2 regions of the Stenotrophomonas sp. Marseille-Q5258 genome follow, and region 1 is predicted to be linked to the other one. Evidence: riboswitches for the same ligand, from Rfam matches in the RefSeq annotation. Region 1 holds a riboswitch; the other holds the start of a gene.
The links. Region 1 has a riboswitch for glycine ahead of OC534_RS01435 (trimeric intracellular cation channel family protein). Riboswitches for the same ligand answer to the same signal wherever they lie in the genome.
Positions count from the first base shown of each region.

Region 1 (5,360 bases):
GGCCACCGAGCGCATCTGGTCGTTGGCATCGAGCATGATCGCGCGGGTCGGGCCGTCGAAGCTGCCCTTGGGCACATTCACGTTGGCTGCGCCGATCGCCTGGCGGATGTGCGCCATGCTCAGGCCGTTGGCGGCCAGTGCGGACGGATTGGCCCGGATCCGCACCGCCGGACGCTGGCCGCCGGCCAGGCTGACCAGGCCCACCCCGGGCAGCTGCGACAGCCGCTGCGCCATGCGCGTATCCACCAGGTCGTGCACCTGCGGCAGCGACAGGCCCTGCGATGTCACCGCGAGGGTCAGGATCGGCGTGTCGGCCGGATTGACCTTGCGGTACACCGGCGGCACCGGCAGGTCATCGGGCAGGACGCTGTCGGCGGCGTTGATGGCGGCCTGCACTTCCTGCTCGGCCACGCCCAGCACCACCTCCAACGAGAACTGCAGGGTGATCACCGAGGCCCCACCGGAGCTGGTGGACGACATCTGTTTCAGGCCGGGAATCTGCCCGAGCTGGCGTTCCAGCGGGGCGGTGACCGCGCGGGTGGTCACCCCCGGACTTGCGCCCGGGTACAGCGTGGTCACCTGGATGATCGGGTAGTCCACCTGTGGCAGTGCGGCCACCGGCAGCAGCCGGTAGGCCATGATCCCGGACAGCAGCAGCGCCACCATCAGCAGCGTGGTGGCTACCGGGCGCTCGATGAAGGGACGCGACAGGTTCATGCGCCGGTCCGTGCCGGGTCCTGCGCGACCACCTCCACCTTGGCGCCTTCGCGCAGACCGTCGATGCCTTCGACCACCACCCGCTCGCCGGCCCTGAGCCCCTCGCGGACCGAGACGCGCTCGCCGTCGGCGGGGCCGAGCACCACGTTGCGCAGGTGCGAGGTGTCATCGGCGGCAATCACATACACATAGGTGCTCTTGCTGCCGAACTGCACGGCCGCATTGGGGATCACCACCGCGTCGCTGCTGCTGACCTGCAGGCGGATGTTGACGAACTGGTTGGGGAACAGGGTTTCGTCGGCATTGGCGAACTGCGCGCGCAGCTTCAGCGTGCCGGTGGCGGTGTCGATGCGGTTGTCCAGGCTGGACAGCACCCCGTCACCGAGCGCCTGGCGTTCTTCGCGGTCCCACGCTTCCACCGTGAGCTGGGGGGTGGTGCGCACCGCGGCGACCACTGCCGGCAGGTCCGGCTCGGGCACGGTGAACAGCACGCTGATCGGCATGGTCTGGGTGATGGTGGCCAGCGGCTCGGTGTCGCCGCTGCGCACCAGGTTGCCCACATCCACGTTGCGCAGCCCCATGCGCCCGGCCACCGGCGCGGTGATGCGGGTGTACTGCAGTTGCAGACGTGCTTCGTCCACGGCGGCCTGGTCGGTCTGACGACGGCCCTGCAGCTGGCGCACTCGGCTCTGCTGGTCGCTCAGTTCCTGCGCCGAGACGAAGTGTTTGCTCTGCAGTTCGACAAAGCGTCTGAGCTGGGTCTGGGCGTTGTCCAGCTCGGCCAGGTTCTGCTGCTGGGTGCCCAATGCACGCGCCAACTGCACCTGGTAGGGGCGCGGGTCGATCTCGGCGATCAGATCGCCCGCGTTGACGTGCTGGCCCTCGCGGAACGCCAGCCGCAGCAGTTCACCCTCGACGCGACTGCGCAGGCTCACGGTGTGCAGCGGGGTCACCGTGCCGAGCGCTTTCAACCGCACCACCAGGTCCTCGCGCGCTACCGTGGCCACGCGGACCGGGGTGGCAGCGGCGGCAGGGGCGGCCTTGTCCGCCGGTGCCGGCGCGAACACACGCCAGGCGATCGCGGCGACGGCCAGCACGGCCAGCAGCAACAGCGGTTTGAACAGACGGCGGGTACGCGACGACGGGGGCAGCGGGGCAGACATGGGGCATCCTGCGCGCCGACCAGCGGTTGGCGCGTCCATGAGATACCGGCCCGTGGGGGCAGGCGGGACGAAGTGGGGATGTCTGGCGGGGCCGCAGTCGAATGCCGCAGCGTGGCTGGATGCCGTCGGCGAGGACGGGGCCGCTATGGTAACGCGCGCGGCCCCCTGCGCTCACATGACCTTGGTCATGTGTGCGTCAGCGGCTCAATGCACCTCGTCGCGGTACACGAACTTGGGCATTTCCCATTTGAAGTGGATCGCCAGCAGGCGGAACAGGAAACCGCCGCCGAGGCACCACAGCGTGGCTGCATTGAGCGACATCCCCAGTTCCAGCAGCACCAGCCAGGCCGCGCCGGTCATCAGGGTGATCACCGCATACAGTTCCTTCTGGAAGATCAGCGGCACTTCGTTGCACAGCACGTCACGCAGCACGCCACCGAATGCACCGGTCAACATGCCGGCGATCAGCACGATCGGCGCGGTATGCCCACCTTCGCGCGCCACCGCGCAGCCGATCAGGGTGAACGCAATCAGGCCCAGCCCGTCCAGCACCAGGAAGGTACGGCGGAAGTGGTGCATCCAGCGCGCCACCCAGGTGGCGATCAGCGCCGCGCAGATGGTGAAGCCGAGGTACTCCGGGTGCTTCACCCAGCCCAGCGGGTAGTGGCCCAGCACGATGTCGCGCAGCGAGCCGCCACCGAGCGCAGTGACGCAGGCAATGATGACCACGCCGAACAGGTCCATGCGCCGCCGCCCGGCAGACAGTGCGCCGGTCATGGCTTCGGCGGAGATGGCGATGAGGTAGATCAGGGAGAGCAGCATGGGGGGCTCCGGACACGACAAACGGGGACGGAACCACGCACGACGCACGCCAGCGCGGTGCACTGTCGTGAGAGGGGGATACCGTTGCCGCTCCCGCTGTCCTTTTGCCTGAGAGTTCGGTGGCCAGGCCACGTGCCCCTTCGGCGGGTCATTGAAGACCTCTCTCCAGATCGGCGTGTCGGATGCATGGTTGGTGGCGTATCGGGCCACCGGCCTGAGCGATTATGGGAGCCTGCGCCTTCGGCGGGCGCCAGCGCGGCGCCTCTCTCCTGCATCCGGGGCGGATTCTAGCAGCCAGCGGCACCGGTCCGGGGGATAATCCCGGTATGTCCGCTGAACCGCCCACCGCGTCCGCCTGCTGGTATCTGTACCTGCTCGAATGCCGCAACGGCAGCTTCTACGCGGGCATCAGCACCGACGTGGCGGCTCGCTTCCAGGCCCACCTGGCCGGCAAGGGGGCCCGCTACACCCGCGCCAATCCGCCGGTGAAAGTGCTGGCCATGCGCGCCTACCCCGACCGCGCGGCAGCCTCGAAGGCCGAATGGGCGCTCAAGCGCCAGCCGCGCGCACGCAAGCTGGCGTGGCTGCAGGCGCCCTGAGCAGACCCACTGGTCGCCCACGCGATCCTGGCCGACAATCCCTGCAGACCACCCACCCTGGATTGCCATGACCCGCGATGTTGCGTTGTACCCGGAAGACGAAAACGGCGATGTGCTGTGGAACATGCTGCAGGACGGCGACGACCTGACCATTCCCCGCGAAGTGGACTTCGCGTTGATCTTCCCGACCGAAGACGTCGCCATCGCGTTTGCGGTGCACCTGCTGCGCAACGAGCAGAAGGTGTCGTTCTCCGCCTATGAAGAGAACGAGGACTTCCCGTGGCAGGTGGTGGTGCATCCGCTGATGATCCCGACCTACCAGAACATCGCCGGCTTTGAAGGCCTGCTGGTCAGCGAGGCGGTGTCCTACAGTGGCAAGGTCGACGGCTGGGGCTGCATGTCGCAGGCCAGTTGACCGCACGCCCGCATGAACAAGGAACGCACATGACCGACATTGCAACGCAGCGGCAGGCCGATGCCCTGGCCGCGATAAAACAGGCCATCGGTACCGAGGCCGCAGAGGACGGGGTCGACCTGTTCGCCAGCCATCATCGCGAGGAACTGCCGGCCAGCTACTGGCGCCAATACCTTGGCCAGACCGAACCGGATACCGCCAGCATCATCGGCCTGCTCCAGTTCGCCTCGGCATGGGGGGAAGATGAAATGGAGTACATCGATTTCACCCTGCCGGGCGACGTCACCCAGTACGTGCTGTCGGTCCATTTCGACGACGCAGGCGTGATCGACGGCATTTCGATGGAAAGCTGACCGGGTCCGTCCCGCACGACCCGACACAAGGAGCAGCGTGTCATGACGACGATGGAAGATGGGGCGGGCGGGGACCGCTGGCGAGGCAGAGCCGGCGCGGCTGCAATGAGCGGCGCGTCGGGTGCCGCCCCGCGCGTGGCGGCGTCAATGTGGCTGTGCGCGGTGGGCGTGCCGCTGGACGCCGATTCCGCCAATGCGTGAGACCGGAGCCGCGAATCGGACCAGGGCCGATCTTCACCGTGGGCGTCCGCCACGGCACCGGCGTGATCGACGCCATCGACGACTGACGTGGGGCGCGGATGCAGCGCCCGGCAGGCACCGGGCGCTGCAGGGAGCGCTCAGGGGAGGTAGTTGCCGAGGCTGAAGGACCTGTGCTCGTGCAGGCTGGCGCTTGCCGCAACCGACAGCACGAAGTCCCGGTATCGCGGCTCGTCGTCGAAGCGCTTGGAGATCCGCTCCTGGTCGTCCATCAAAACCTGGGCGTGCTTCGCCCAGTCGGCCTGGATGGCGTCGCACTGTGTCGTCGTCAGTGAGGGGGACACCCACAGCGTGCCCGCTGTTTCCGGGGAGGCGTCGGCGAGGGCCCTGGCCACGGGGAGATGGCGGCACAGCTCGGAGTACTTTCCGCCCATCTGCGTTCCTGCCCGATACGTCATCGGCTGGGCAATGGTGGTCCCGATCACCAGCGACTTCGTGTCCACCACCGTAGGCGCATCAGCGGCGAAGGCCAGGACGTGGCTTTCCATCGGCCAGTCGGTTGTGGAGCCGATGTTCACATCCACACCGTTGCCGTATTTCCTGCTGGTGATTGCGTGGTGGGTGTGCCCCGAGACGTAGGTCCACCCTGCGGGGCGCACCTTGTTGAACAGCGCGATGAGTTTCCTGCGATCTCCCTTGAGATCGTTGAGCGGGAAATGACCGCCGACAATCAGGCTCCTCTCATCCGCCATGCCATCCAGCATCCTTGTCAGCGTTGCGTACTGCTCCCAGCCGAGACAGGCATTCTGTCCGGCATTGCTGAGCACATACGAGGGACCGCCGCGGGCGTTCTGGCACACGGACGTATCGATCAGCACCAGCGTGTGTCGCGCATCCAGGTCGACGGCCTGCACCATGTACGAGTTCCAGCTGCGGGCGTAGTCCGAGTGTCCAGGCGTCGTGGACTGCTTCGGGCGGTACCAGATGCCTTCGGAGCGATAGTTCAGTGCAGCCAGCGGTGTCCCAGGCACGGCGCTACCCGTGAATCGCAGTCCCCCGTGCTTTGCCGTGCCGCCCGGTGTCTGGACCAACC
Region 1 is NZ_CAMPPN010000002.1:38,778-44,137, reverse strand. It holds gene OC534_RS01445 (MdtB/MuxB family multidrug efflux RND transporter permease subunit) at 1-717, opposite strand, end outside; gene OC534_RS01440 (MdtA/MuxA family multidrug efflux RND transporter periplasmic adaptor subunit) at 714-1,880, opposite strand; gene OC534_RS01435 (trimeric intracellular cation channel family protein) at 2,085-2,702, opposite strand; glycine riboswitch at 2,791-2,881, opposite strand; glycine riboswitch at 2,902-2,984, opposite strand; gene OC534_RS01430 (GIY-YIG nuclease family protein) at 3,029-3,301, shown strand; gene OC534_RS01425 (ribonuclease E inhibitor RraB) at 3,369-3,716, shown strand; gene OC534_RS01420 (DUF2004 domain-containing protein) at 3,746-4,069, shown strand; gene OC534_RS01415 (hypothetical protein) at 4,408-5,360, opposite strand, start outside.

Region 2 (5,360 bases), on a different contig from region 1:
GATGACCCCGCAGTACCTCAACTCGATCGGCCTGGTCGACAAGCCGCAGGAAAGCCGCGAGGCGACCATCAATGCGCAGATGCGCATGGCGCTGAGCGGCGTGTCGTTCCTGCCGTTCGGGCTGATGATCGACCGCTGGCGCTGGGGCGTCTTCGACGGCTCGATCACCCCGGACCACTACAACCAGGCCTGGTGGGATCTGAAGGCCAAGTACCAGGGCGTGGCCCCGGCCAGCGCACGCGGCGAGGAGTTCTTCGATCCGGGCGCCAAGTACCACGTGCCGGGCAACACGCCGTACACCCGCTACTTCCTGGCGCGCATCCTGCAGTTCCAGTTCTACAAGGGCCTGTGCGACGCGGCCGGCTACACGGGTCCGCTGCACCAGTGCAGCTTCTACGGCAACAAGGAAGCCGGTCAGAAGTTCTGGGCGATGCTGAGCAAGGGCGCCAGCCAGCCGTGGCAGGCCACGCTGAAGGAAATCACCGGCGGCGACAAGCTCGATGCCGGCCCGATGATCGAGTACTTCAGCCCGGTCAACGAGTGGCTCAAGCAGCAGAACCAGGGCCAGATGTGCGGTTGGCAGGTCCCTGCGGCCACCGCCGCGGCCAAGCCGGCAGCAACGGCTCCCGCCGCCCACTGAGCAGTAATGCGATAAAAAAAGAACCGGCCGCAAGGCCGGTTTTTTTCGGGGGGTCTGTCTGCCGGTTACACCTGACAGCGGCGCCGTTCCGGGGTACCGCAGACGGTGGGACATTCGTCGGCAAGGGCATCGCCGCCCGGCGCCCGCCCATGCGCCGCTGCGCGGGGAACCGTCCAGCGCGCGCGTTGTGTCTGCCGTTGCTCAGGCCTGCGCGGATGCCTTCAGACTGGCGGCGAAGTCCACCTTGTACTGGTCGAAATCCTTGCCGTCGGCCTTGGCCTCGGCATGGGCGGCATCCTTCAACGCGTCCGAGTACACCAGCCGCACAGGGGTGCCTTGGCGCTCGTGCAGTTCAGCCGCCTGCATGATCAGCGCCAGTACGCGCGCCGCGCTGGCGGTCTGCCCGGCGATGCGGCCATCCATGCCCAGCACCCACTCGCCATCACGGCGCACGATCCCGGCCAGCAGCGTGCGCTGCTGGTCACGCAGTTCGGCATGCGGCTCGACCGGGGAGGCCTGGGCCTGCTCGCGGTTGGCGGCCTGGGTTTCGCGGCGCCGGCGGATGTCGCGGCGCAGTTTGGAGGTGGTCGACATCGGGGGACTTCCGGACTGCGTGAAAGTGCACAGGATACCGTACCGGCCGCAAGCGGCCCCCAGGGCATGCCCTGGCCGGTATTGGGGGGGCAGCCAGCCGCGGGGCGAGGTTGCCCTGCGCCGCCGCGGCGTGCCGCAGGCGTCAGCCCGGCGGCAGCAGGGCCTCGTCGCGGCGCTCGCAGTGCCGCTCCCAGTACCAGAATGTGGCACCGATGGCGAAGAAGCCCGCATAGCCCAATGCCAGATGCAGCGGATTGCCGCTGAGCAGGGGCGACACCACGCCGGCGACGACGGTGTTGATCATCAGCTGGATGAACATCTGCATCGACGAGGCCAGGCCGCGCTGCTGCGGATACATGTCCAGCACCGCCAGCGCCAGAATGGGGAAGATCAGCGCCATGCCGACGCCACCGAGGAAGATCGGCAGCACTGCCCACGGCAGCGCGATCTGCGGCACCGACAGCACGTAGCCCAGGTTGAGCAGCGCCGACAGCGCGCACAGGCCGAAGCCGATCGCGATCTGCCGCTGCGCCACCACCCGGCCGGCCATGCGCCCGGACAGGAACGACCCCATCGTCATGCCGCCGATGGTGGGAATGAACAGCCAGGCGAACCCGCCCTCGCCCAGCTTCAGGTGGTGCATCACAAACACCGGCGCCGAGGCGATGTAGAGAAAGATGCCGGAGAAGTTGAACGCACCCGCCGCCGCCAGCCGCAGCAACCGCGGGTGCGAGCCCATGCGCGCATAGCTGCGCAGCAGGGCGCGCATCGACAGCGGCGTGCGCGCCTGTACCGGATGGGTTTCGGGCAGCCACTTGCCGGTGGCCAGCAGCAGCACCACCGCGAACACCACCAGGAACCAGAAGATCAGCGGCCAGTCGCCGCCGCCGAGCAGGATCCAGCCGCCGATGATCGGCGCGATCGCCGGGGCCACACCGAAGATCATCGACACCTGGCTCATCAGGCGCTGCGCATCGGCACCGTGGTACAGGTCGCGGATCACCGCGCGGCCCACGATCACGCCGACGCCGGCGGTCACACCCTGCAGGGCGCGGAACACCAGCAGCGTGGGCATGTCGCGCGACAGCGCGCAGCCGACCGACGCGGCGATGAACAGCACCAGCCCGCCGATGATCACCCGCCTGCGACCGAACGCATCCGACAGCGGGCCGTGCGCCAGGCTCATCAGGCCGTAGAAAAGCAGGTACACGCTGATGGTCTGCTGCACGGCGACCTGGTCCACCTGCATGCGTTCACCCAGCAGCAGGAAGGCCGGGAAGATGGTATCGATCGAGAACGGACCGAACATCGCCAGGCCTGCGAGCAGCAGGGCCAGGCGGCGGGTCGAGGGCGAGGCGGGCGTCATGCGGTCTTCCGTCTGGGCCATGCGCAAACGCACGGCGGGCGCCAGCCCGGAACGGGCGGCGCCAGATGAATACGAGGATCCGGTGATGATAGGCCTTTGTGTGGCCGGGCACCATCGCCACGGCCCTGATCGGGCGCCCATACCACCCCGTATTCATGTGGCGTAGGGACGCAGCGGATCAGGCCGCTGGGCTATAATCGCCTGGCTACATGGTGGGAGAAGCGGACGGTCGTTTTGGGCCAGCCGCTGCCGAAGGCGCAACGCCCGTAATCGCTCAGGCCCGATACCACCCGCACCACAACTCTGGAGAGACCGGCGAGTGCCGGCGCCGAAGGGGCACGGAGCACGCAGATGCGCGCTTTTAAACTCTCAGGCAAAAGGACAGAGGGGCACCCAGGAAGACCGCAGGGTCCGGTGGCTCGCGCCTGTTCGCGCCACGGCCCGGCCGCCTTCCGAACGTGCGTGCCCACTCTCCGAGATGCCAGCCATGTCCAACAACACCCCTTCCCTGCGCGAGCTTGAACACAGCCACGCGTTCGTCGAACGCCACATTGGCCCGAACGACGCCGAGATCGCGCAGATGCTCGACGTGGTCGGCCACGCGTCGCTGGATGCGCTGACCGATGCGATCGTCCCGGCCGGGATCAAGTCGCCGGCACCGCTGGCCCTGCCCGATTCGCTGACCGAAGTGCAGGCACTGGCCAAGATCCGCGCCATCGCCGACAAGAACCAGGTGTTCCGCACCTTCATCGGCCAGGGCTACTACGGCACGCTGACTCCGAACGTGATCCTGCGCAACGTGCTGGAAAATCCGGCGTGGTACACCGCCTACACCCCGTACCAGGCCGAAATCTCGCAGGGCCGCATGGAAGCGCTGATCAACTTCCAGACGCTGTGCGCCGACCTGACCGGCATGGAAATCGCCAACGCCTCGCTGCTCGACGAAGCCACCGCCGCGGCTGAAGCGATGACGCTGGCCAAGCGCTCGGCCAAGTCGAAGTCCGACACCTTCTTCGTGCACGACGCCGTGCACCCGCAGACGCTGGAGCTGCTGCGCACGCGCGCCGAACCGCTCGGCATCGTGCTGCGCGTGGGCACTCCGGCCGAGGCGCTGGAGGCGGAGGCCTACGGCGTGCTGCTGCAGTACCCGGATACCTTCGGCCATATCGGCGACCACAAGGCGCTGGCCGATGCCGTGCACGCCCGTGGCGGCCTGGTGGCGGTGGCCACCGACCTGCTCGCCCTGACCCTGATCGCCGCCCCCGGCGAATGGGGCGCGGACATCGTGGTCGGCAACTCGCAGCGCTTCGGCGTGCCGTTCGGTTTTGGTGGCCCGCATGCCGCCTTCATGGCCTGCCGCGATGCGTACAAGCGCTCGATGCCGGGCCGCCTGATCGGTGTGTCGGTCGATGCGCAGGGCAATGCCGCCTACCGCCTGACCCTGCAGACCCGCGAGCAGCACATCCGTCGCGAGAAGGCCACTTCGAACATCTGTACCGCGCAGGTGCTGCTGGCCGTGATGGCCTCGATGTATGCCGTGTACCACGGCCCGGACGGCCTGACCCGCATCGCCCGCCGCACGCATCGGCTGGCCAGCATCCTGGCGGCCGCGCTGCGCGGCGCCGGCGTCAACGTCGGCGAGCACTTCTTCGATACGCTGCACATCAAGGACATCGACGCCGGGGCGATCCACGCCAAGGCGGCCGCCGCACGCATCAACCTGCGCGCGATCGACAGCGAAGCGGTCGGCATCAGCCTGGATGAAACCGCCACCCGTGCCGACATCGTCGCGCTCGGCCAACTGTTCGGTGTGAACGTCGATGTGGACGCGCTCGACGCCACCACCGCCGACGCGCTGCCGGCCGGCCTGGTGCGCACCAGCGCCTTCCTGACCCACCCGGTGTTCAACACCCACCACAGCGAACACGAACTGCTGCGCTACCTGCGTTCGCTGGCGGACAAGGACCTGGCGATGGATCGCACCATGATCCCGCTGGGCAGCTGCACCATGAAGCTCAACGCCACCGCCGAGATGATCCCGGTGACCTGGCCGGAGTTCGCCAACATCCATCCGCTGGCCCCGGCCGACCAGGCCACCGGCTACAAGGAACTCATCGACGGCCTGGAAGCGATGCTGGTGGAGTGCACCGGCTACGACGCCGTCAGCCTGCAGCCGAACTCCGGCGCGCAGGGCGAGTACGCCGGCCTGCTGGCGATCCGCGCCTACCACCGCTCGCGCGGCGACGACCACCGCGACGTGTGCCTGATCCCCGATTCGGCGCACGGCACCAACCCGGCCTCGGCGCAGATGTGCGGCATGAAGGTCGTGGTGACCAAGACCGATGCCAACGGCAACGTCGACGTCGAGGACATCCGCGTCAACGCCGAGAAGTACAGCGACCGCCTGGCCGCGCTGATGATCACCTACCCGTCCACGCATGGCGTGTTCGAGGAGGAAGTGGTCGAGATCTGCGAGATCATCCACAAGCACGGCGGCCAGGTGTACACCGACGGTGCCAACATGAACGCCCTGGTGGGCGTGGCCAAGCCCGGCAAGTGGGGCTCGGACGTGTCGCACCTGAATCTGCACAAGACCTTCTGCATTCCGCACGGCGGCGGCGGCCCGGGCGTGGGCCCGTGCGCGGTCAAATCGCACCTGGCGCCGTTCCTGCCCAAGGTGCTGGGCGGCGAAGGCGATGTGGGCATGGTCAGCGCGGCCAGCTTCGGCAGCGCCTCGATCCTGCCGATCAGCTGGATGTA
Region 2 is NZ_CAMPPN010000020.1:67,962-73,321, reverse strand. It holds gene OC534_RS14310 (M2 family metallopeptidase) at 1-640, shown strand, start outside; gene OC534_RS14305 (hypothetical protein) at 842-1,234, opposite strand; gene OC534_RS14300 (multidrug effflux MFS transporter) at 1,377-2,600, opposite strand; glycine riboswitch at 2,894-2,995, shown strand; gene gcvP (aminomethyl-transferring glycine dehydrogenase) at 3,079-5,360, shown strand, end outside.
Region 2: it holds a riboswitch for glycine, as region 1 does, so the genes downstream of both, gcvP (aminomethyl-transferring glycine dehydrogenase) here and OC534_RS01435 (trimeric intracellular cation channel family protein) in region 1, are expected to answer to the same signal.